Regions from separate parts of the Paenibacillus sanfengchensis genome, predicted to be linked through region 1. Evidence: predicted binding sites of a transcription regulator. Region 1 holds the regulator's gene; each other region holds the start of a gene.
What was found. Region 1 encodes Rex, which represses fermentation and respiration genes when NADH is low (regulators of the CRP and FNR family bind a similar motif). Its sites were predicted from a motif close to TTGTGAAATATTTCACAA; they were not measured.
Positions count from the first base shown of each region.

Region 1 (5,914 bases):
AGTGACGAAGCCCGGGGATTCGTATACCATAATTCCGCGCTTATCGACAACTTCCTCCACAAACCGCTTCGTTTCTTCAAACGTGGAGTCCGAAGTTTTCAAGCCGCGGATAATTTCCACGAGATTGATTTTGGCTACTGGATAAATAAAGTGCATGCCGATCACGCGCTCCGGATACATCGTCGACCCCGCGATCTCCGTCAAGCTGAGCGTCGATGTGTTGCTGGCCAGAATAATATTGCTCGGACATACTTGGTCGAGCTGTTTGAAGACCTCGCGCTTGGCATTCAAATCCTCCGAAATGGTCTCGATCACCATATCGCAGGTACCGAGTTCGGCAAAATGCGTCACTTTATGAATTTTGGATAAGATCAGCTTCTTCTCCGCCTTGGTAATCGCCCATTTCTCGAGCTGTTTGTCCAAGCTTGTTTCGATCATGCTGTACGCATGGTTTAATTTCTCCGTCGTCTCTTCCACGAGTAGCACGTCGAGTCCTTTGGCCGCCAGCATTTCGCTGATGCCTTGGCCCATCGTGCCGCCACCAATGACACCTATTCTTTTGAAGTTCATGGTCCTCTCGCTCCATCCTTTCATGGTCTCTCCATAATATTGTACCCCTGATGTCGAATAATACATCATTTTATACCCAACATATAATAATATCTTAGCACGAGCAAAAAGTAAAAAAAAATAACCGGCATGATAAATCATGCCGGTAAAGTCAAGCTGTCACGAAATTGACAACGGAATTGATCGCCGGAAAGGCGCTCTTCTTTAAGCAAAATTTCCAGAGAACGGTCGAATACGGCCGAATGGTCGATCAAAATCTGTTTGGACCGGGCCGCAAGCTCGTCCAGAATCTTGGAGTTTTCTTGCATCAACACCTCTTTGGTTACCATGTCCATATTCACGATGCCCAGCGAGGTCAAGCCCGAAGTCATCATCGTCTGCACCAGGTTCAACGCCTGTTCGAAGTCGTTGCTGGAACCGGTGCTGCGCCCTCCGTAGTAAATTTCCTCCGCGGCAGCTCCCGCCAAGGCGATGATAATCTGCCCTTCAATATAATGCTTGGTGTACAGGTATTTTTCCTCCTGCGGATTGTGGCGCACATATCCCAGCGCTCTGCCGCGCGGGCTAAGCGCAACCTGGTTGACGCTCCCCGGAGCGACGACCTCGGCGGCAACCGCATGGCCAAGCTCATGCACGGCCACGCGCCGCTTCTCTTCTTCGGTCGATTGACGGTCTGTTTTTTCGCCCATCATGACCTTGTCGATCGCCATCGATAGATGACTTTGTTTAATTTCCTCCAATTGATCGCGCATCGCGTAAATCGCCGCTTCGTTCATCACGCTCTCCAGTTGGGCGCCGGAGAAGCCGTAGGATTCCTCGGCCACCTTGTCCAAATTCACTTCCGCATCCAGCGGCTTATTCTTCGCATGAATCTCCAAAATATGACGGCGGCCCTTCTTGTCCGGCAGATCAACCTGGATATGCCGGTCAAAACGGCCCGGGCGCAGCAGCGCGCTGTCCAGCATCTCTTTGCGGTTCGTGGCCGCGATCAGCAAGACCCTCGGCGTATCGGACGTATAGATGCCGTCCATTTCAGTCAGCAGCTGGTTCAGCGTCTGGTCATACTCGCGCTGTTGGCCGCCTTCCCGTTTGCCGCCGATCACATCGATCTCATCGATAAAAATGACAGCATTCTCTTTGTTCTCCTTCGCCGCGCGTGTGCGGGCGTCCTTGAACAAATCGCGAATCCGGCTGGCCCCGACGCCTACGTACATCTCCACAAATTCGCTGCCCGATGCCGCGACAAACACGGCGTTCGTGTACTGGGCGGCCGCTTTCGCCATCAGCGTTTTGCCTGTTCCCGGAGGCCCGGTCAGCAAAATCCCTTTCAGCGGGCGAATCCCGAACTTTTTGATCTCTTCATGACGCACCATAAAGTCGAGGGCTTCCCGGAGTTCCTGTTTGGCGCTGTCTTGACCGCCGATCTCTTCAAACGTAAGCCCGGGCGACGCCACTTTCTTCCGCTTGCGCTCCTGGGAAGCCGTCGCGACGATCCCGCCGCGCATTTTAACGGCCGTAAGCAGTGCGCCCACCATGACGAGACCGACGAGCAGCGGAATCACATTATAGCCGATAAAAGCGAGAAAGATGAGGAAAACCGGGACAAATCCGGCCGCAACTTCAATCATCCACTTACGCATTAGGCCACACCCCCATACTTTGCGGTACGCGAGGCAAAATAACAAACTTGCTCGCCTTCTCATCGGTTAACGTAATATACACGTTCTTATCGTCCATTTCCGCTTTGGCCGAAACGCCTTCGGTCTGCTTTTGCAGTTCATCCAACGTAGTCGTGATATCGGTGTACTCTTTCTTTTCCATAGCTTGAGCGATCGGGAACAAGGCCTTGTCCCACAATTCGTTCAGCTTCTCTGAGGCTTTGTCTTCCACGACCACTTTTACTTCGCGGCTGCCGATCCATTTGCCGCCTTCCCGCTCAATTTGCTCAACGAGGCTGCCCAAATTCGTTCCGGGCTCCAAATCAAGTTTCAACTCCACCTGTTTTGGGGTAATATCTGTTTGTACACTTTTTACGCCTTCCATAGAATTGATTTTATGCTCAAACGGGCTCTCAACCGCCCATTGTCTATACGCAAACCATCCTCCGAACAACAACAGTGCGGATACGGCCACACTTGCCACAATCGGTCCAACACGCAATTTCACGTTGAGGTCCTCCTTGCTGTAGAAAAATATAATGATAAGTATATCAGAAAATGGTAGACAAATACGCAAATTAAACTTACAAAGATGAGTATATCACATCGTATATACGATTTCGAATCAAGTTGTGAAATTATTTTAAATTTTTACGAAAAAAGCAGCCCAATGGGCTGCTTTTTGTTCTGAAGTTGATCTTACCGGTTGGGTAAAGTAAATACTTCCTCCAACGGCTCTCCATCGCTGAATCGGAAAAACCGGTAAAAATGATGGGCTTTCTCTTTGTAAAAGAGCTGCCAGACATACTGGTTGTTGTATATCCCCGGCATCAACCGGACAGGGGTTATCCCCGGAAATTTGTCTTTAATGATCTTGCGAATTTGACTCTCCGATACGCCTTCGGAAAGGGGCTTTACTTCCGGATTCCCCTTTTCCGGCAGCCAGACCATGACTTCCCGGCCGCTTTCATCCTTCCCCTGAACGACCCAGCACACTTGGTCCCAGACGGATTTCCAGACCTCATCGGCCTCGGTCAGTCCGGTTTCTCGCATCGCCCGCTGAATCGCTTGCTTCTCCCCCTGCCGTAGATCCTGCTGTACAAAAAGATAGAAGCGGTGAAGCCCGATGAGGACGAGCCCCAACATCAGAAGGGAGAGCAGGATCCACTTGGTTCTGTTCCTCAACCTTCTCTTCCTTTCCCCGATCGGCGTAGTTTCAACATACAGTAGATCGTCTTATCGGCCGAGAAGGCGCTCGAACGCAGCTTGGGCTTCAAAACGTACTTTTTCCTCATCAAGCGTCAGGCAAGCGCCATGCTTAACCACTTGCTTGCCGTTTACCCAAACATGCTCCACATCTTTCGGTCCCGCCGAATATACGATATGGGAAATATAGTCCGTGCGGGGCAGAAAATGCGCCTGTTCCGTATTCAGGGCGATAAAATCCGCCTTCATACCGGCGGCGAGCCGGCCCGTATCCTCAAGGAACAGCGCCTTCGCCCCGTATTCCGTACCCATGCGAAGCGCCTCTCCCGCCGGGACCGCCGTCGGGTCTCCCGACACGCCTTTATGAATCAGCGCCGCCAGGCGAATCTCCTCAAACATGTCGAGGTTATTGTTGCTGGCGGGTCCATCCGTTCCCAGCGATACGGTAACGCCCGCCCTGAGCAACTCGGGCACGCGGGCTACGCCGCTGGCCAGCTTCAGGTTGCTCCCCGGGTTGTGGGATACCGTTACCCGGTGCTCCGCCAAAACGCCGATCTCCTCGTCCGTCAGATGGACGGCGTGGGCCAGCAGCGTCGGCCGATTGAACATCCCGAGATTCAGCAGGTGCTGAACCGGGCGGACGCCGTAATCGGCTACATTTTGCTCCACCTCGGCTCTCGTCTCCGACATGTGCGTGTGCATCGGCAAATCCAGCTCATGTGCCGCCTGTACAATTTTCTCAATGTAATCCGGAGGGCAAGTATATGGAGAGTGCGGCGAAATCATGGTGGTGATTCGTCCGTCCGCCTTGCCGTGCCAATCGCGCGCAAAGCTCACCGCTTCGTTCAGCTTGCTTTGCTGCACCTCAGGAGGACAGAGCCCGATTACGCCGCGAGTCAATACGGCGCGGATTCCCGATTGATCCACGACGGAAGCTACCTGTTCCATATGGTCGTACATATCCAAAAAGGTGGTCGTTCCGCCCTTTAGCATCTCCAGCACGGACAAGGCCGTTCCCCAATATACATCCTCGCCGGTAAACTTCGCTTCCATCGGCCACATTTTCTCCTGCAGCCACTCCTGAAGCACCATGTCGTCTCCATAGCCGCGCAAGAGCGACATCGCCGCATGACCATGCGTATTGATCAACCCGGGGAGAAACAACAGCCCCTTGCCGTCAAACGTTTCGGCCCCTTCCACGCCTTGCGGGCGCTCCGTTCCGACGTATGTGATCCGGTCTCCTTCGACCAGCATATAGCCCCGGATGATCGGGGTTTTCTGATCCGGCACCGCGAAGGTACCGTCTTTAATCAGCCATTTTCGCGTCATGTTCCGTATGTTCCTTTCCGCCATCCAGATAATAAGCCAAACTCATCAAATCGGTTGTGAAATCCGCCGCATGCACGCGCACTTCCGAAGGCACCTTAAGGATGGTTGGCGCAAAATTCAAAATCGCTCCGATTCCCGCAGCCACCAATTGATCGGCAACCCGCTGCGCTTCCACATCGGGTACGGTGATGATCCCGATGCGGATGTTGCTGCTCCGCACCGTATCCACCAGCTCCTCGATCGGCTGAATCGTAATATGGTTGATCTGCGTCCCGATTTTGTGGGGGGATGCGTCAAAGACCGCTACAATTTTCATATTATCTTTCACATACGCGTTATAATTGGACAACGCGTGGCCAAGATTACCGGCCCCGATCAAAGCTACATTAATTTGCTGATCCAGGTTCAGAATTTGGCGAATTTTCTCGATCAGATACGTTACGTCGTAGCCGATTCCCTTGCGCCCGAAATCTCCGAAGTAAGCCAGGTCTTTACGGATTTGCGCCGGATTCAAATCCAGCTTCTGCCCAAGTTCCTGCGAAGAGACCGTAGGCACCTCCCGGCGGCTGAGTTCATTGAGAAAGCGCAGGTACACCGGCAGGCGGCGAACCACTGCATCCGAAATTTTTTCCGATTTCATCAAATTTCCCCCTACTTACACGATTTGAGGAACACTTACGATTCCCCGGCGTTTAACCATTCCGAAATTCGAGGCACCATCTGCTCCAACGGCATATGCTCCATTTTCGGTCCGGGCAAAGAATACAAGAAGTATTTACCGTAATAGGATTCCAAGATCCGAGTATCATAAACCACCACGATCCCGCGGTCCTGCGAGGACCGGACCAGTCTGCCGAAACCCTGTTTAAAGCGGATAACGGCTTGGGGAACGGACAGTTTCATGAACGGGTTCTTCTTCTCTTGCTGCAGCCTCTCGCTTTTCGCCTCCACCAGCGGATGGTTCGGAGGCTGGAACGGCAGGCGAACGATTGCCAGGCTCGTCAAGGCCTCGCCGGGAATGTCAACGCCTTCCCAGAAACTGCTCGTGCCAAGCAGAACTGAGGCTTGCTGTCCTTGAAACCGGCGGGTCAGCTTCGTTCGGCTTCCGCTGTCCATCCCCTGCCCGATTACGGTGATCCCCTGTCCGGCAA
Region 1 covers NZ_JBAGJC010000004.1:156,921-162,834, reverse strand. Annotated here, with positions in the region: gene V4U84_RS09985 (3-hydroxyacyl-CoA dehydrogenase family protein) at 1-570, opposite strand, end outside; gene V4U84_RS09980 (AAA family ATPase) at 708-2,210, opposite strand; gene V4U84_RS09975 (hypothetical protein) at 2,203-2,736, opposite strand; gene V4U84_RS09970 (cell wall elongation regulator TseB-like domain-containing protein) at 2,928-3,413, opposite strand; gene V4U84_RS09965 (amidohydrolase) at 3,465-4,763, opposite strand; gene V4U84_RS09960 (redox-sensing transcriptional repressor Rex) at 4,741-5,403, opposite strand; gene dinG (ATP-dependent DNA helicase DinG) at 5,439-5,914, opposite strand, start outside.

Region 2 (5,914 bases), on a different contig from region 1:
AGTTGTAGAACTGCTTGGCATCGGTAATACTGTCCGAATATTTGCCGCGGTATTGATCGGCAAAGGCATACAATTCTTTGGCATGCCGGAGCAGCTTGTCCGCATAAACCGGGTCGCTGTCCCTGAAGATAATCGAACTTGCGGCGAGCGCCGCGGCCGTTTCCCCGGCCAGATCGGAACCGGGATGCGCCGCGTCGATCTTAAAGGCGGGCCGCGCCATCGGCAAAACTTCCGCGGGTCCCCACCAATTGTGGTCGGCCGTTCCGTTGCCGACTTGTCCCCACAGTTCGTTCGGGGCCGTGTGGGCCTTCATGAAATAATCCGTCGCCCAGCGGATGTTGTCCAATATTTCATCGAGCTGTCCAGACTGTTCGTATCCTTCCCGGTACTCATACACAGACCATGCGAGCATTGTTGCGGTTGAAGCCATCGGAAATCCGAATTTGACATGATCTCCGGCGTCATACCATCCTCCCGTCAAATCATGGCCGACATCCGCGCCGTCCTGCAGTCCCGAGTCGCCGCGCCATTCCACGCGGTTATTCTCAGGAAGAACTCCCGAACGCTGCGTCTCATAGAAATAGATCGATTTCTGCAGCGCTTCGGCGTAGTTGTAATCGGATGCCGCCGCATCGGCGGCAGGAGTGAGAGAGGTCCATCCCGAATAAGTTGTAAGCGCTAACAAAAAGCTGAAAGAAAATATCCCGCCTTTCTTTACCCATTTGCTCATAGCAGATTCATCTCTCCTTCGGATGTGATCCTACTTCAACAAACGAATAGCCTTACATGTCGGAACTTGCTGCACTTCTCTTCTGACTCGTATCGTCATGCTGTTAAATTTGAGTATCACTTGCGCTAGAATAAAAACAGCCCGTTCACCTCACTTTCATTTAAGAGTGAAGGACGCGCTGACTGGGCTTTATAGATAGACTATGGTCCATGACCATAATATACCAAGTAATGGTTTGCATTTCTAGAGTTTACAGTAAAATTTTTCTATAAATAGTATATAATTATTTTCCGGTTTGCTCATTTGCCTGGCGGGCCCAGCTCCGATATGATGTGAATAAGGGATCGAGAGAGGATTGTATGGGATTTGACGGAGAATACACGAAAGCTCTATTTTGACAAAATGACCGCTTATCTGGACGAGCAGAGAAGTCTGCTGCCGGATTTGAACATGAAATACCTGGGCATTGCGCTTCCTTTTCCACAGTGTAATGAGCACCGGGACCGGGTCTTTGAAAGGATAAAACATCTCCGGGAATACGACAAGGATGTCGTGATCGGCGCTCATTTTGATTTTGCGGAGGGTGGGTCGAGGAAGTTCACAAGCATTGTTTTTATAGGAAATGATTATTTGCATCTCCGGCGGATCCATGATTTTATGAAGGAACAGGGCGTGGAATTAAGCCTCAAGAATACCTGTATAATCTACAGGGAATCCACCGATGACATACATAAGAAGCTAAACGGCGGCGCGTCGAGAGTGACCAGCCTAAATGACTTGTACGCGAGCGTGGAGGTCGAGTTGAAACCGCGGAAGCTTGGGGCGGGGTATGATTTTGAACTTCATGTTCCCGATCAAGAGATCGTAAGTTACTGCTGCCATAAGGATGATGAGGAGGGACTGGAACTCGGATCCCGGCTGTTCCTAAGATCGCTGGAGCTTTACTCCACAAAGTTTCTATCCGAGGGGGTGACCATGGGATATCCGGTGGCGGACTGCGGGATCGAGGTCACGAAGATGCATTGCCGGATGTGTTTTTACCGTGATTACTATTATGTTACAGGAGCCCGCGGGTCGATTGGGACGGCTTTGAAGAAAGCGGACTGGCAAATCATCGAGCCGGTTATGGAGCTGGGTTTGACCTGCAGCAGGGCTTACTTTGAGGAAAATCCCTGGTTGAACGCGGGAGAACATGTAAGCCTCCGTAAGGAAGGGGATGTCTGCAAACTGACCATGAGGTCCAGACTATCCGCCATAATGGATCATTTGGAGGAATTGCATCATCACCCGCAAATAATGGAACTCTCTATGAAAATAGGGGGATACGCTCTTCTCGAGGAAAATGCCGATCCTGTGAACAGGTTCAAAATCATTTATGATATGGATCAATGGAAAAAGGATTTGGACGACGAGAATTAGCCATAAAGACTGAGCTATTGATTAGCACAAAAGACATCGACGGGAAGTGTTCTTATCACACTCTTGCTCAACGCCAATGGTTTGATTGAATTTAACGGGAATTCCTCACGTTAATTTGGCGCCTAAACGGCTGCAGAGGTGCATTAGATGGAAAACCTCCCGGTAATTCGCCTGAAATTGCGTATATCGGCAAATGGATCTCGAAATAGATGGAGATTTTCCAGCTAAATCGGATATAAGGGTTAAGGGCGGTATATTAACGGGAGGTTTTCCAGTTAATATAGCAGTTGAGTGTGTGCTCCAACGGCGGCGTTCTATATCTACAATGGTGGATGTGACGATGTATCTTTAGTTTAACCTATATGTATGGCTGTTTACTTTAAAAAATAGAACGGAGGCAACGGGAATGAGAGAAGAGTTGATCGCCCAATTGGAGGCGTGGCACGAAGAGGACGAGTTCGAGAAGATTGTCGATGCCATTATGGAGGTACCGGCGGAGGAACGGGACTACACCCTGGTCAGTCATCTGGGCCGGGCGCTGAACAACCTCGAGCGGTATGAAGAGGCGGTGGACCAGTTCCTGACGGTGGCGGAAGAGGGGCAAGAAGACCCGCTGTGGCATTATCGGATCGGACTGGCCTACTACTATTTGGAGCGGTACGAAGAGGCTTTGCGCGCTTTTGAAGGCGCGGACCGGCTGGACCCCGGCGATGAGGACACGCAGGAATTCCTCGGCTGGATCCGGGACAGGCTGGCCGAGGACGCGTCGGCCGAGGAGTCTGCGGAGGTACCAGCGGAGGAATCTGCGGCGGCGATGCCTGACGGAGGCGAGGAGCGCAAGCCTGGCAAGGCGGCCAAACCGGCCGCCGGACTGGCCGCTGCCGGTACCGGCATGGCGGACTTTTGGGATGACAGCGCGGAGGCGCTGGAGAAGTATGTGTCCGAGCCGCCGACGGACGATTTGGTGGCTTCCGTGGAGGAAGAGCTGGTCTTCCGCCTGCCGGCCTACTACGTGCAAATGATGAAACAGCATAACGGAGGCGTTCCCCGCCAGCGGTTTTTCCCGGTGGACCCGTCCGAATCGGGCGCGGGCAGGGAAACGGTCGAAATCGCGGGAATTCTGGGTATCGGCCGGACGAAGAAGCACTCGTTGTGCGGCGAAGCGGGCAGCCGGACGCTGATCGAGCAAGGGGGATATCCCGAAATCGGGGTTGTCATTTGTGACTGCCCTTCCGCGTATGAAGTGGTGATGCTGGATTACCGGGAATCGGGAAATGACCGCGAGCCCGAAGTGGTCCATGTGGACAAAAAAGAGAACAACCGCATCACCCGGCTCGCCCCCGACTTCGAAACCTTTATCCGCGGCTTGGCGAATGCGGAGCAGGCGTAAGAAAGCTAAAATATAATAGGGGGTAGCAAGCCCGCCCCGATTCGGGCGGGTTGTTTTCCTTCCTGACCGGAGCTAAATAAGTAACCTTTGAAAAGGAGGTCGGCATGCCACCATTAATCTATAAACAAATTATCGATGACCTGAAAAAGAACATCCACGCGGGTCGGTACCCGGACCTGAGATTGCCGGACGAGCGGAGCCTTAGCGAGACGTACCGGGTGAGCCGCAGCTCCGTGAAACGGGCGCTGGCGAAGATGGAGAGCGACGGGATTATTTTTAAGAAGCGCGGCTCCGGGACCTTCATCAATCCGCTGTATCTCAAGAACGAATCGATCTTTAATTACGAGGGTTCGAATCTGGGCGTGACGGACAATTTTCAGATGGACGGAAAAAAGCCGAAAGTCAAAGTGCTGAGCTTCGAGGTGATCTCCCCGACGGAGGAGCTGCAGCGCGATTTGTTTCTGGAACCGCACGATTTTGTATACAAAATCGTGCGCCTGCGCCTGTTCGATGAGGAGCCGTTTATGATTGAGACAGGCTACATCCCGATCAAAATCGTGCAAAATTTGAACCAGACGATTATCGAAGGCTCGATCTTCAACTACTTGGAAGAAGCGCACAATATGGCCGTAACCAAGTCCTTTCTGTCGATTTTTGCGGAGCCTTCCCAGCCGGAAGATCGGGAACTGCTGAACTTGAGGGAACACGAACCCGTCGGCATCATGGAAGGGGTCTTTTTCCTCGACAACGGCACGCCGTTTGAATTTTCCCATATGCGCTTCCACTACAAATATATGAAATTCAATACGTTTGTATCGGTGCAACGATAAGACTGAAACTTTGGTTTCGGTCTTATTTTTTTGTATAACGAAAGGAAACGGTGGCTAATGGCTAGTCGAAGTGATATGTCACATACAAAGAGGTGCCTAGTGTGCTTCCAAGCTTCCAACTCCAAAAAGATGCAAATCTGCAGGTATTTAGGCCGATTCCCGAGGGGATGCGAAAAAAGATGCAAATCTGCAGGAATTTCTAGCGATTTTAGAGAAACGAGCCGGTTTCGTCGAAAATTCCTGCAGATTTGCAGGAATTTTGAAATTTTGGTCCCCGAACAAGAAAAAACATGCACATATGCAGGAATTCTATGTTATCAAGGTTGTCTGACGGGTACTAGTAATAATCGCACCCCTTCAGGGGTAGGCAAAAGCGGCAACGGCATAGTAGCTTGAACGAAGTGAAAGCTAACGCCTTTAGACGCGAGCCGGTAATAAGGGCTTATAGACTTAGAGCAAACCACCCGTTCACACGGGTGGTTATGATTGGCTTTGGTTCAACCAAAATTCATATTATGTTCATCTTTTCACAAAATTGGACCGTATCATTTTTCAAAAAAGTCGTTATGATAGATACATAGGTGAAATGTTTCACAAACGAACGAACAAAGAGATAGGAGTGAATGACATGGGAGTACCCATCGCACAACTGGACTACTCGTCGAAAACGTATTTGGAGAAGCTGGACGCTTATTGGCGCGCCGCGAACTTTATTTCCGTCGGTCAACTGTATTTGAAGGATAATCCGCTGTTAAGGGAACCTTTGAAAGCTTCGGACGTGAAGATTAAACCGATCGGGCACTGGGGGACCATTCCCGGGCAGAACTTTATTTATGCGCACTTAAACCGGATCATCACGAAGTACGATCTCAACATGTTCTACATCGAAGGCCCGGGCCATGGGGGCCAGGTTATGGTGTCCAATTCGTACCTTGACGGCAGCTATACGGAAATTTACCCCGAAATCACGCAGGATATCCCCGGCTTGAAAAAGCTGTACAAGCAATTTTCGTTCCCGGGCGGCGTAGCCTCCCATGCGGCTCCGGAGACGCCGGGATCGATCCATGAAGGCGGCGAACTGGGGTATTCGCTTTCCCACGGCGTCGGCGCGATTTTGGATAACCCGGATTTGATTTCCGCGGTCGTGGTGGGCGATGGCGAGGCGGAAACCGGACCTCTGGCCGCTTCGTGGTTCTCCAACCGGTTCATCAATCCGATTACGGATGGTGCGGTGCTGCCGATTCTGCATCTGAACGGCTTCAAAATCAGCAACCCTACGATCCTTTCCCGTCAATCGAAAGAGGAGATTACGGCCTATTTTAAAGGGATGGGTTGGGAGCCTTATTTTGTCGAAGGCGAAGACCCCACGCGGATGCATAAGGAAATGGCTCTCGTGCTGGACGTGATCATTGAGCGGATTCATAGCATTCAGAGTCATGCGCGCAAAAACAACGATCCGACCCGTCCGGCCTGGCCGATGCTTGTGTTCCGCAGCCCTAAAGGTTGGACGGGGCCGAAGGAATGGGCCGGCGTGCCGAACGAAAA
Region 2 covers NZ_JBAGJC010000002.1:540,905-546,818, reverse strand. Annotated here, with positions in the region: gene V4U84_RS05790 (glycoside hydrolase family 9 protein) at 1-730, opposite strand, end outside; gene V4U84_RS05785 (elongation factor G) at 1,097-2,149, shown strand; gene V4U84_RS05780 (SMI1/KNR4 family protein) at 2,556-3,539, shown strand; gene V4U84_RS05775 (GntR family transcriptional regulator) at 3,644-4,369, shown strand; gene V4U84_RS05770 (phosphoketolase family protein) at 4,998-5,914, shown strand, end outside.
Region 2: a site for Rex is predicted at 4,949-4,966, ahead of V4U84_RS05770 (phosphoketolase family protein). Genes of this name have one in related genera too.

Region 3 (5,914 bases), on a different contig from region 1:
CTTTGGGGGAACATCAAATCCATCCGGAGAAGAATTAATGGGTGGTTATTGGTCTCTAGAGGGAAAAACGCTGGAGGAAATTCAGCTTAAGCCTTTCCAGGAATGGCAGCATGACTGGTTGAAAACATATAGCAACTGAGGTTTCAAATGGATGACGCTGCAGCGTACAGCCCGGGATCTCTCCCAGGCTGTTTTCGAAGTCCAATCAGATGCGGCAAATCTCATTCGGACATAGTTCACAATGGCAAATATCCTGCAACATGACCAAATCCTTGATCACAATCATGCCGTTCTCGTATTCCAGCGCGTCCTTCTTTCGCAGATCGCTCAGCATCCGGTTTACGCTCTCCCGGGTAGCGCCGATCATGTTGGACAGGTCGGTGTGCGTAATCTTCTTGTTGATAAGGATGTTGTCGCCATGCTGTTCGCCGTACGTGTTGCTCAGACGGATCAGGGTTGAGCAGAGGGCGCCCGGTTTGCCGTACATCATCAGGTCGCGGAATTTGGTCTGCGTCAGGCGGTGGTGGATACCCATCCATTTCATGAAGTCAATGGCGAAATCGCAGTGTTGGCAAATCATAATTTCAAGGTCCTTCTGCTCGATGACGCCGATTTCGCTATCCTCGATCACCTCGGCGGTGAAGCTGTGCTTGGTGCTGAAGAAGGGATCGGCCTGGCCGACCATATCGCCGCGACCGTACATGTATAGAATCAACTCTTTGCCTTCGTCGGTGGATTTAGTCAATTTGATCCGGCCACGCTTAACATAGAACAGTTTATCGGAAAAGTCGCCCTCCCAGAAAAGATGGGTTCCTTCGGGATACGTCTTATCTTTCATCGTAACAAGTAGCCGGTTAAAGTTTTGCTCCGTAAAGCAGCTAGTATTGCCGCGGGGTTGTGTGGCGCTCACCATTTCACTCATTTTAATTTCCCCTTTGCACTCCTAAATTTATCTGAAAATTTAAATTAATTATATAACGTTTCTTCGTATTTGAGTGGCCTGTAAAGACTGAAAAAGTGTCGAAATTTCAACATTGTGACTATTTTCACTTTTTGAAGTTGATTTATTTCACTAACCATGTGATTCATGATACATTGAAATGCCGGCAACCAAGACGGAGAATAAACCCGTGATGTAAGGAAGATATGAAAACGAATTGTGAAAAAACAAACACCAAGATGAAATAAAAGCAATTGTTTTAAACTACGTGAAAAAATTCACTATACAAACTTAAGCGGATGTGGTATGCTTTAACCATCAAGAGAAGCGCAAGGCTTCACAAGGATAAACCAGAAAGTGAAATTATTCACAATATATAAAAGGTTTATCCATAACCCCACTTAGGAGGATGAGAGAAATGGCCGTTAAGAATGATGCGACGACGAAAGCAGCCCCAGACGCACAGCAGTACACCCAAACTTTGATCGACAAGGCAAAGAAAGCATCCGAAGCGTTCATGAGCATGGATCAAGAGCAAATTGACAAAATCGTACAAGCGATGGCCTTGGCCGGACTCGACAAGCATATGTATCTGGCGAAGATGGCCGTTGAGGAGACCGGACGCGGCGTTTATGAAGACAAGATCATCAAGAACATGTTCGCGACCGAATACATTTACCACAGCATCAAATACGACAAAACGGTAGGTGTTATTGAAGACAACCAATTCGACAGCTTCCAGAAAATCGCCGAACCGGTGGGCATCATCATGGGGATTACTCCGGTAACGAACCCAACGTCCACCACGATTTTCAAATCGTTGATCGCCATCAAGACACGTAACCCGATCATCTTCGGCTTCCATCCATCCGCTCAGAAGTGTAGCGCGGAAGCGGCGAAGATCTTGCTCGAGGCCGCAATCAAGCACGGAGCTCCGGCCGATTGTATTCAATGGATCGAGAACCCTTCGATGGATCGTACGAACGCGTTGATGAATCATCCTGATGTGGCCTGCATCTTGGCTACAGGCGGTTCGGCGATGGTGAAGGCCGCATACAGCTGCGGGAAACCGGCTCTCGGCGTAGGTCCTGGTAACGTGCCTTGCTTCATTGAGAAGAGCGCAAACCTGGATCAAGCGGTGAATGACCTGATTCTGTCGAAAACGTTCGACAATGGCATGATTTGCGCATCCGAGCAAGCGGTTATTATAGAAGAACCGATTTTTGACCAAGTGAAGAAGAAAATGATTGCCAATGGCTGCTATTTCGTAAATAAAGACGAAGCCGCCAAATTGACCGCCGGTGCGATCATCGCCGAGAAGTGTGCGGTCAATCCTAGCATCGTAGGTCAATCGGCCGTTAAAATTGCAGAAATGTGCGGCATCGATGTACCGGCCGGAACCAAAGTTCTCGTAGCCGAAATCGAGGGCGTAGGTCCTAAATTCCCGTTGTCCGCAGAGAAACTGAGCCCGGTACTCGCTTGCTATAAAGTAAAAAACGCCGAGCAAGGGATCGAACGCGCGCTGGAAGTCGTTCAATTCGGCGGCATGGGACACTCGTCGGTCATTCATTCAAATAATGAAGAAATTATTCAGAAGTTCTCCGACCGCATGCCAACCTGCCGGATCCTGGTGAACCAGCCATCATCGCAAGGCGGTATCGGCGACATTTACAATACGAACCTGCCGTCGCTGACGCTGGGCTGCGGATCGTATGGTCGCAACTCGACATCGTCGAACGTAACGGCTGTAAATCTGATCAACGTGAAAAGGGTGAATCATCGTACCGTGAATATGCAATGGTTCAAAGTACCGAGCAAGATTTACTTCGAGAAAAACTCGACCCAATATCTTGCCAAAATGCCGGACATTTCCCGCGTCCTGATCGTAACCGACCCAATGATGGTGAAACTGGGCTATGTGGAAAGAGTGGAACATTACCTGCGTCAACGCCAAACGCCTGTAGCTATCGAAGTATTCTCGGATGTAGAGCCGGATCCATCCACAACGACAGTACAGCGCGGTACCGAACTCATGGAGAAATTCCAGCCGGACTGCATTATCGCTCTCGGTGGCGGCTCGCCAATGGATGCCGCGAAAGGCATGTGGCTGTTCTATGAATATCCGGACACCGATTTCCATAACCTGAAGCAAAAATTTATGGATATCCGCAAACGGATTTACAAATATCCGCGTCTTGGCCAAAAAGCTAAATTCGTAGCGATCCCTACGACTTCGGGTACCGGTTCGGAAGTAACCTCGTTCGCGGTTATCACCGATAAAATCAACGGCAACACCAAATATCCTTTGGCCGACTACGAGCTGACACCGGATGTAGCGATCATCGACCCGGAATTCGTGTACAGCTTGCCGAAAACCGCGGTGGCCGATACAGGGATGGACGTATTGACGCACGCGATTGAAGCTTATGTATCGGTTATGGCTAACGACTATACGGACGGTCTCGCGATCAAAGCGGTTCAACTGGTGTTCCAATACCTTGAGAAATCGGCTTTGACCGGCGATAAACTGGCTCGCGAGAAAATGCACAACGCTTCGACGCTGGCAGGTATGGCCTTCGCGAATGCGTTCCTTGGGATCAACCACAGCTTGGCTCATAAATGGGGCGGACAGTACCACACCGCACATGGCCGGACCAATGCGATCCTGATGCCGCATGTCATCCGCTACAATGCCAAGAAACCTACCAAATTCGCGGCATGGCCGAAATATACCAACTTCGTTGCCGACGAACGCTATGCAGAAATCGCCCGCATTCTGGGATTGCCGGCCCGCACAACGGAAGAAGGCGTGAAGAGCTTGATCAAAGCCATTCGCGATCTGAACAGAAAACTGGGCATTCCGGAAACTTTCCAAGAGCTTGGCTTCGATCCGAAAGACTTCGAATCGCGCGTTGACTATTTGGCGGATCGCGCTTTCGAAGACCAATGTACTACGGCCAATCCGAAGCTTCCGCTCGTTAGCGAACTTGCCGAAGTATACCGCGATGCTTTCTATGGAAGATTTGAAGAATAAGTGAACAATGGGCTGTGAAAACGTGACAAATATCACTTGATGTGATATTTGTCACAATCTTTCTATAGGGATTGTTATATCATAAAAATATAAATGATCCCTAGTACGTTGGTAAGTTCAGAGGAGATCATCAACAACGGATCAAGGACTTATCGGTGTCTAAAATGTGAAAATTATCACAAATTTTAGGGATCATGAGGCGCGGCATTATCCTTCAACGCCGCGTACTTCAAATATATATGGAGGGATTACAGATGTCGGTGATTGAGAGAGAAGTACAAAACACGCAAGAAGTTCAAACGGCTTGGAGAGGCTTTAAGAAAGGCAAATGGATGAAGGAAGTGAATACACGCGACTTCATCGACACGAATATTAAACCTTATGAAGGAGATGAGTCCTTCCTGAAAGGCGCCACAGCCAATACAAAGGCGCTGTGGGATATTATTTCCGATTTGTCCAAGAAAGAAAGAGAAGCGGGCGGCGTTCTTGATGTTGATGTTCATAAACCATCGACGATCATCTCCCACGCACCCGGCTATCTGGACAAAGAGAAGGAACAAATCGTAGGCGTACAGGGGGATGCTCCTTTCCAACGCACGATTCATCCTTTTGGCGGTATTAACATGGTAATCAATTCTTGCAAGGCATATGGTTTCGACCTGCCTGGCGAGATTGTAGATATGTTCACCTCAATTCGCAAAACACATAACCAAGGTGTATTTGATGCTTATACATCCGATATGAGAGCTGCCCGTAAAGCGGGGATTATTACCGGGCTTCCGGATGCTTACGGCCGCGGCCGGATCATTGGGGACTACCGCCGTGTTGCCCTTTACGGGATTAACTTCTTGATTAAACAAAAACAAAAAGAACTGAAGGATCTCGAGGTCGACGTGATTGATGAAGACGTAATTCGTCTTCGCGAGGAACTGTCCGAGCAAATCCGCGCTTTGGGTGAATTGAAACAACTTGGCGAAATGTACGGCTTCGATATTTCCAGACCGGCGGAAAATGCGAAGGAAGCCTTCCAATGGTTGTACTTCGGATACTTGGCAGCTGTCAAAGAACAAGACGGCGCCGCGATGTCCCTGGGCCGTGTATCTTCTTTCCTTGATGCTTATATTGAACGCGACCTGGCCGAAGGCACACTTACCGAGGAAACTGCACAAGAGCTAGTCGACCATTTCGTAATGAAGCTTCGGATCGTTAAATTCCTCCGTACTCCGGAATACAATGAGCTGTTCAGTGGTGACCCAACCTGGGTAACCGAATCGATCGGCGGGACAGCAGTAAACGGTACGACAAGAGTAACCAAGAACAGCTTCCGTTTCCTGCATACATTGTACAATCTGGGACCTGCGCCAGAACCAAACTTGACGGTTCTTTGGTCCGAGAAGCTGCCTGAAGGCTTTAAGAAATATTGCGCCAAGGTTTCTATCGAAACCAGCTCGATCCAGTATGAAAACGATGATTTGATGCGCCCGATCTACGGTGACGATTATGGCATCGCCTGCTGCGTATCCGCAATGGAAATCGGGAAACAAATGCAGTTCTTCGGTGCCCGCGCCAACTTGGCAAAAGCGTTGCTGTACGCCATCAATGGCGGTAAAGACGAGAAATCCGGAGCACAAGTTGCCCCTGAATTCCCGGCCATCACTTCCGAATATCTGGAATACGATGAAGTCATGAAACGCTTCAAACCGATGATGGAATGGCTTGCGAAGCTCTATGTAAATACGCTTAACGTCATTCACTACATGCATGACAAATACTGCTATGAACGCATTGAAATGGCACTGCATGACCGCGATATTCTTCGTACGATGGCTTGCGGTATCGCCGGGCTGTCGGTAGCGGCCGACTCGCTTAGCGCAATTAAATACGCCAAAGTAAAACCGATCCGCAACGAACAAGGCGTTGCCGTTGACTTTGCAATCGAA
Region 3 covers NZ_JBAGJC010000005.1:16,504-22,417, reverse strand. Annotated here, with positions in the region: gene V4U84_RS11980 (hypothetical protein) at 1-139, shown strand, start outside; gene V4U84_RS11975 (Crp/Fnr family transcriptional regulator) at 206-922, opposite strand; gene adhE (bifunctional acetaldehyde-CoA/alcohol dehydrogenase) at 1,359-3,974, shown strand; gene pflB (formate C-acetyltransferase) at 4,229-5,914, shown strand, end outside.
Region 3: a site for Rex is predicted at 4,139-4,156, ahead of pflB (formate C-acetyltransferase). Genes of this name have one in related genera too.

Region 4 (5,914 bases), on a different contig from region 1:
CGAGACGGAGAACCGGTACAAGCGGATATTGAAAAAATGTTCTTGCGCAGACCGCTGCCGTATTCAACGTTTACCATCGAGGAAACCGGCCGGGAAGAAAAGGTGTGGACGACATTTGGAAAAACCGATCCTTCCGAACAAATCGATTTGGATATCAACTCGCCGAAGGTCAAGCAGTTGTTTACCGACTTCTTTATGCATTTTAAAAGGCATCATGTAAAAATTGTGCGTCTCGACGCTGTCGGTTATGTCATTAAAAAGTTGGGGTCGAGCTGCTTCTTCGTGGAGCCGGAAATCTACGAATTTCTCGATTGGATCAAAGAGCTTGCCGACTCCCTGGACATTGAACTGCTTCCGGAAGTACACGCTCATTACTCCATCCAGTACAAGCTGGCGGAACACGGCTATTGGATCTACGATTTCATTTTGCCTTATCGCATACTGGAGGCGTTAATCGATAAATCCGGCGAATCGCTGAAGCAATACTTGAAGACTCGGCCGCTTAAACAGTTTACGATGCTGGACTGCCATGACGGCATTCCGGTCAAGCCGGATTTGGACGATATGCTGGATACCCGAGAGGCGAGAAAATTAGTCGATACCTGTCTGGAAAGAGGGGCGAATCTCAGTCTGATTTTATCGGACGAGCATAAAGCCGAGGATGGTTTTGATGTTCATCAAATTCGGTGTTCGTATTATTCCGTTCTGAATGGCGATGACGATGCCTATTTGGCTGCCCGGGCGCTGCAGTTCTTTACGCCGGGCGTACCCCAGGTCTATTATGTCGGACTGCTGGCCGGGGAAAACGATCTGGAAAATGTGAAAAAAACCGGGGAAGGGCGGGAAATTAACCGCCACAACTTTACCCTTGGGGAAATCGAACAGGCTTTGGAAAAAGCGGCGGTTCAGAGATTGTTGAAGCTGATCCGGTTCCGCAATGAACATGAGGCGTTTAACGGGGAGTTCCAAGTGCTTGACTCCGCGGCGGATGAAATCCGGCTTTCCTGGCAAAAGGATGAAACGCGGTGCACCTTGTTCGTTGATCTTAAAACGAATCAGTCGGTGATCGATTACACGGATGAACATGGAGCTATGAAACAATATTTTGTATAACAGAGGATGTGCTAAAGATGACAGTATTGCCAATTTATCATCACGGATTGAACGCAAGCCGGCTTATTTTTGGATGTATGGGGCTTGGCGGAGGCTGGAGCCGGGATCCCATTCTAACCGAACATGTAAAACAGGCGCATGAAGCGGTGGAAACGGCTTTGGCCAGCGGAATCCATATGTTCGATCATGCGGATATTTACGCGTTCGGAAAAGCCGAGACCGTCTTTGGTCAGGTGTTGCAGGAAAAACCGGAGTTAAGAGAAAAAATGATCATTCAGTCCAAATTAGGGATTCGCTTTCCGGATGAAGCGGGCGGCATTCCGGCGCGTTATGATTTTTCCAAGGCCTACATTTTGGAGAGTGTGGACGGGATTCTTTCCAGACTGGGGATTGACTACCTGGATATTCTGCTCTTGCATCGACCGGACGCGCTCATGGACGCGCGGGAAGTAGGGGAGGCCTTTCATCAGCTCAAAGCGTCGGGAAAAGTCCGCTATTTTGGCGTTTCCAATATGAGCGCCGGGCAAATTCGTTTATTGCAAGCCCATTGCAGTGAAAAACTGGTGGTCAACCAATTGGAATTGAGCTTGCACAAAATCGGTTGGCTTGAAACCGGCATCCATGTGAATCAAGACGCGGCGAAGGGCAATATTTTTCCCGAGGGCACGCTCGAATACTGCCAGTTGGAAAACATTCAGCTTCAAGCTTGGGGGTCATTGGCCAAAGGCTTATACTCAGGAGCCAGCCTGGAGAATGAAGACGAAAATGTAAAGAAAACGGCTTTGCTGGTGAAACGGCTGGCGGAAGAGAAGCAAACTTCGCCGGAAGCGATCGTGCTTGCATGGCTGATGAAACACCCCGCCGCCATCCAACCGGTCATCGGGACAACCAACCCCTCCCGAATTCGGGCGTGTGCGGAAGCCGAAAACATCGTATTAAGCCGTGATGAATGGTACACCTTATACGTTAGTTCTCGAGGTGTAGGCTTGCCTTGACTTGAAATAACAAATCAAAAACGATAAACGCTTGGGCCTACCCGGCCCAAGCGTTTTGTTTTGTTGCATCGTTTGTTCTTGTTTTCTTACTTCCCCTTCACAAACTCCGCCGATTTAATGCCGGCTTGGCGGCCAAAAATGATGATCTCGGCCACGGAGTTGCCGCCGATCCGGTTTTGGCCGTGCAGGCCGCCGGTCACTTCGCCCGCGGCGAAAAGGCCCGGGATCGCTTTGCCTTCTTTATTCAATACTTCCGTATTCGTGTTGATTTTCACGCCGCCCATCGTGTAGTGAATGCCGGGAGCGATTTTGATGGCGTAGTATGGTGCGCCGGACAAATCATTGTCCATCCCGGTCGTTCTGCCGAATTCGGCATCCTTTTTATTCTTCACGGCGCTGTTCCAGGTATCCAGCGTTTTTTGCAGCTGATCGGCCGGAACATTCATGGCTTTGGCCAGGGCTTCCACGGTATCTCCCTGGATAACAAAGCCCATTTTTTCGTACTGTGCGATCGCTTTGGCGCGGGATTTAACGCCGGAATCGAAGACAAGATAAGCTGATTTTTCAGTAAGCCCGTTGATGGCGGCGGTCACTTTATCGCGGGTATCCAGTTCGTTGGTGAACCGTTTGCCTTCGCTGGAGACGAGGATCGCGCCTTCCCCGCGAACCGCTTCCCCGATCAGATAGGATTTTTCCTGTTGTACCGTCGGGTGAACCTGGATTTGATCCATATCGACCGTGGTTCCGCCCAATTTTTCAATCATTTGAATGCCGTCCCCGGTGCTGCCGATTTGGTTCGTCGTTACATATCCTTTCAAATCGGGTCTGACTTTGGAGATCATGTCCATGTTGGCGCCGAATCCGCCGGTAGTCACCACTACGGCTTTTGCGGTAATGGTTTTCTCGTCCGCTTGGTTAAAAAGAACTTTGACGCCGTTCACCTTTCCGTCCTGCTGGGTAATCTCCTTGACATCGGCGTTCACAAAGAGCGGAATGCCTTGCTCTTGCACATTTTTCACCAAACCGCTGACGAGGTATTGGCCTACCGCGGAGCCGTCTTCCGGACGGTGCGTGCGTTTTTCGTTCATGCCGCCCGTAATCGTAAGATTGTTCAAGCGGATTCCGATAGAGTCCAGCCAATCGATCGCTTCCGCGGAATGATCCACGAAGAAGCGGAGCATTTCTTTGTCGTTGGTGCCGTGGCCGCCTTTTAAAGTTTCCTCGTAAAACAGATCATTGCTGTCCTCAATGCCCTGCTCTTTTTGGAACTTGGTTTGCGATGCGTTCATGCCTGACGAGGATTTCGTTGTATTCCCGCCGGCTACCGGCATTTTTTCAAAGATCACCGGGTTCATGCCGCTGGCTTTAGCCTCCAGCGCGGCCGACATTCCGGCTCCGCCCGCCCCGACGATGATGATATCGTAGCTGTCCTTCAGTTGGTCGAATGGGGTGTAGCTTTTCTCGGATGCGCCCGAAACGGCTTCCGCCTTCTGCGTTTCCTGTGCGGTGGCTTCCTTTTGCGCGCCACCTTGGTTTTGGCTCTCCTTTTGATTCTGGTTTCCGCCGCCGCAACCCGCGATCACGAGCATAAGCGAGAGGATGAGGATGAGCGATGCTGATGCTTTCCTTTTCATGTTGAACCCTCCACTTTAATATCTCTAGTTATTTAGGCTACCCGGGAGCATCCGGCTCTCCGAATTCACCGTTTTCACTATACCACTGGTTTATCTTATTTATTGTGAAGTATTTCACAACCGTTGTGAAGTTTGTCTGTGCAAGAAAAAAGCAAGACCGCGCCAAGCGTAGGGCCTGGCGAGTCTTGCTTTTTAAGTAATAAGCCCCGCTTCTGTTACCGACGGGCCTAGCTTTCTTCAAACTCCCGATCGACCGCCGCCAAAGCAGCTCCGATGATTTGATGCATATCATAGTACTTGTACGTGGCTAACCGTCCGCCGAAAATGACATTCCGTTCCTCCTCGGCTAGCGCTTTGTATTGTTGGTAGATTTCATTGTTCTTCTCGTTGTTGATCGGATAATACGGCTCATCACCGGGCTTCCACTCCGTCGGATATTCCTCCGTAATGACCGTTCTATCCTGCGTGCCGAATTCAAAATGCTTGTGCTCGATAATGCGGGTGCAAGGCGTTTCCCGGTCCGTATAGTTAACCACGGCATTTCCCTGGAAGTTGGCTGTATCCAGCACTTTCGTTTCAAACTGCAAGCTTCGATATTCGAGTACACCGTATCGGTGGTTGTAGTACTGGTCAATCATACCGGTATAAACGACTTTTCTGGCCCGCTGTTCAAGCTCGCTTCTGACGGCAAAAAAATCGACATTCAGCTCGATGTCCGCTCCCGCAAGCATCTTCTCGATGATGGCCCGATAACCGCCGACCGGAATGCCTTGATAGCGGTCGTTAAAGTAGTTATTGTCATACGTGAACCGGACGGGCAGACGCTTGATGATAAACGCGGGCAGTTCTTTTGCGGATCTTCCCCATTGTTTTTCCGTGTAACCCTTAATGAGTTTCTCGTAAATATCGGTTCCGACCAAAGAAATCGCTTGTTCCTCCAAATTTTGGGGCTCCGTAATCCCAGCCGCTTTTCGCTGCTCATCAATTTTTCGCTGGGCTTCCTCCGGAGTAGCTGTTCCCCACAGTTTGTTGAAGGTATTCATATTAAAGGGAAGATTATAGATTTCCCCTTTGTAATTGGCGATCGGAGAATTGGTATAACGGTTGAATTCCGCGAAGCGATTCACATAATCCCAAATGGTTTTGCTGTTCGTATGAAAAATATGGGCTCCATATTTGTGAACCTGAATCCCCTCGATTTCCTCCGTATAGACATTTCCGCCGATATGGTCTCTTTTATCGATGACCAGGCAGGTTTTGCCTCTCAATCCCGCTTCATAAGCAAATACGGCGCCGAACAAGCCTGCACCGACAATTAAGTAATCGTACATGGTGGGAAACTCCTTATTTTTCGTGATTGTCTGTGCCGGCATCCAGAAACACATTCACATCTTAGCATAAAACGAACGCGATCAACTACAAACCACCCCAACCTTCCAATATGTTATACTAAACCATACCATCCGGTTCGCAGGTTCGGAGGGTATGGAATCAGGGGGTTCAACCAGCATGAATACAGAGGCACTGGAATATTTCATTAAAGTCTATGAGAAGAAGAGCGTTACCGCGGCCGCGAAGGACCTGTACATAACACCGCAGGGAATCAGCAAAACGATCCGGCAATTGGAGCTGGAACTGGAAGCTGAATTGTTTTACAGAGGCCCTCGGGGGATGGAGGCCACCCAGGCGGGCGAATTGCTGCATGCCCGGGCCAAGCATATCCATTACCTGATTGAAGATATCAAAAAAGAAATCAGCATTATCAGCGGCCGCAAAGGTTTGTTGAACGTTCTGATCACCTACTCGATCACCTCCGTGCTCCCGGTCGACCTATTGTATCGATTCTCGAAAGACCATCCGGATATCCAGATTAAACTGAAGGAATACCCGGATGATTATCCGATCTCCAAAATGTTCGAGGAGGAAGTGGATGTCGGCCTGGTCATCGGGACAGCGGAAGTGGAGGAATGTGAGTTCGAGCGGCTCGCCGGCGGCGAAGTGGTTGTCGTCGTCTCCAAAGAACACCCGCTCGCCCGGCAGAATGAGATCTCGATCCTCGAGCTGGCTAACGAAGAATTAGTTACGAAATCAGCGGGTCAGGGGAAAGAAAGCGGGTTTATCGAAAAATGCCTGGAATATGGATTTACGCCTAAGGTCGTCCATGAATTCGGC
Region 4 covers NZ_JBAGJC010000013.1:104,754-110,667, reverse strand. Annotated here, with positions in the region: gene gtfA (sucrose phosphorylase) at 1-1,113, shown strand, start outside; gene V4U84_RS21735 (aldo/keto reductase) at 1,131-2,108, shown strand; gene V4U84_RS21730 (flavocytochrome c) at 2,195-3,742, opposite strand; gene glf (UDP-galactopyranose mutase) at 3,970-5,073, opposite strand; gene V4U84_RS21720 (LysR family transcriptional regulator) at 5,252-5,914, shown strand, end outside.
Region 4: a site for Rex is predicted at 3,845-3,862, ahead of V4U84_RS21730 (flavocytochrome c). Genes of this name have one in related genera too.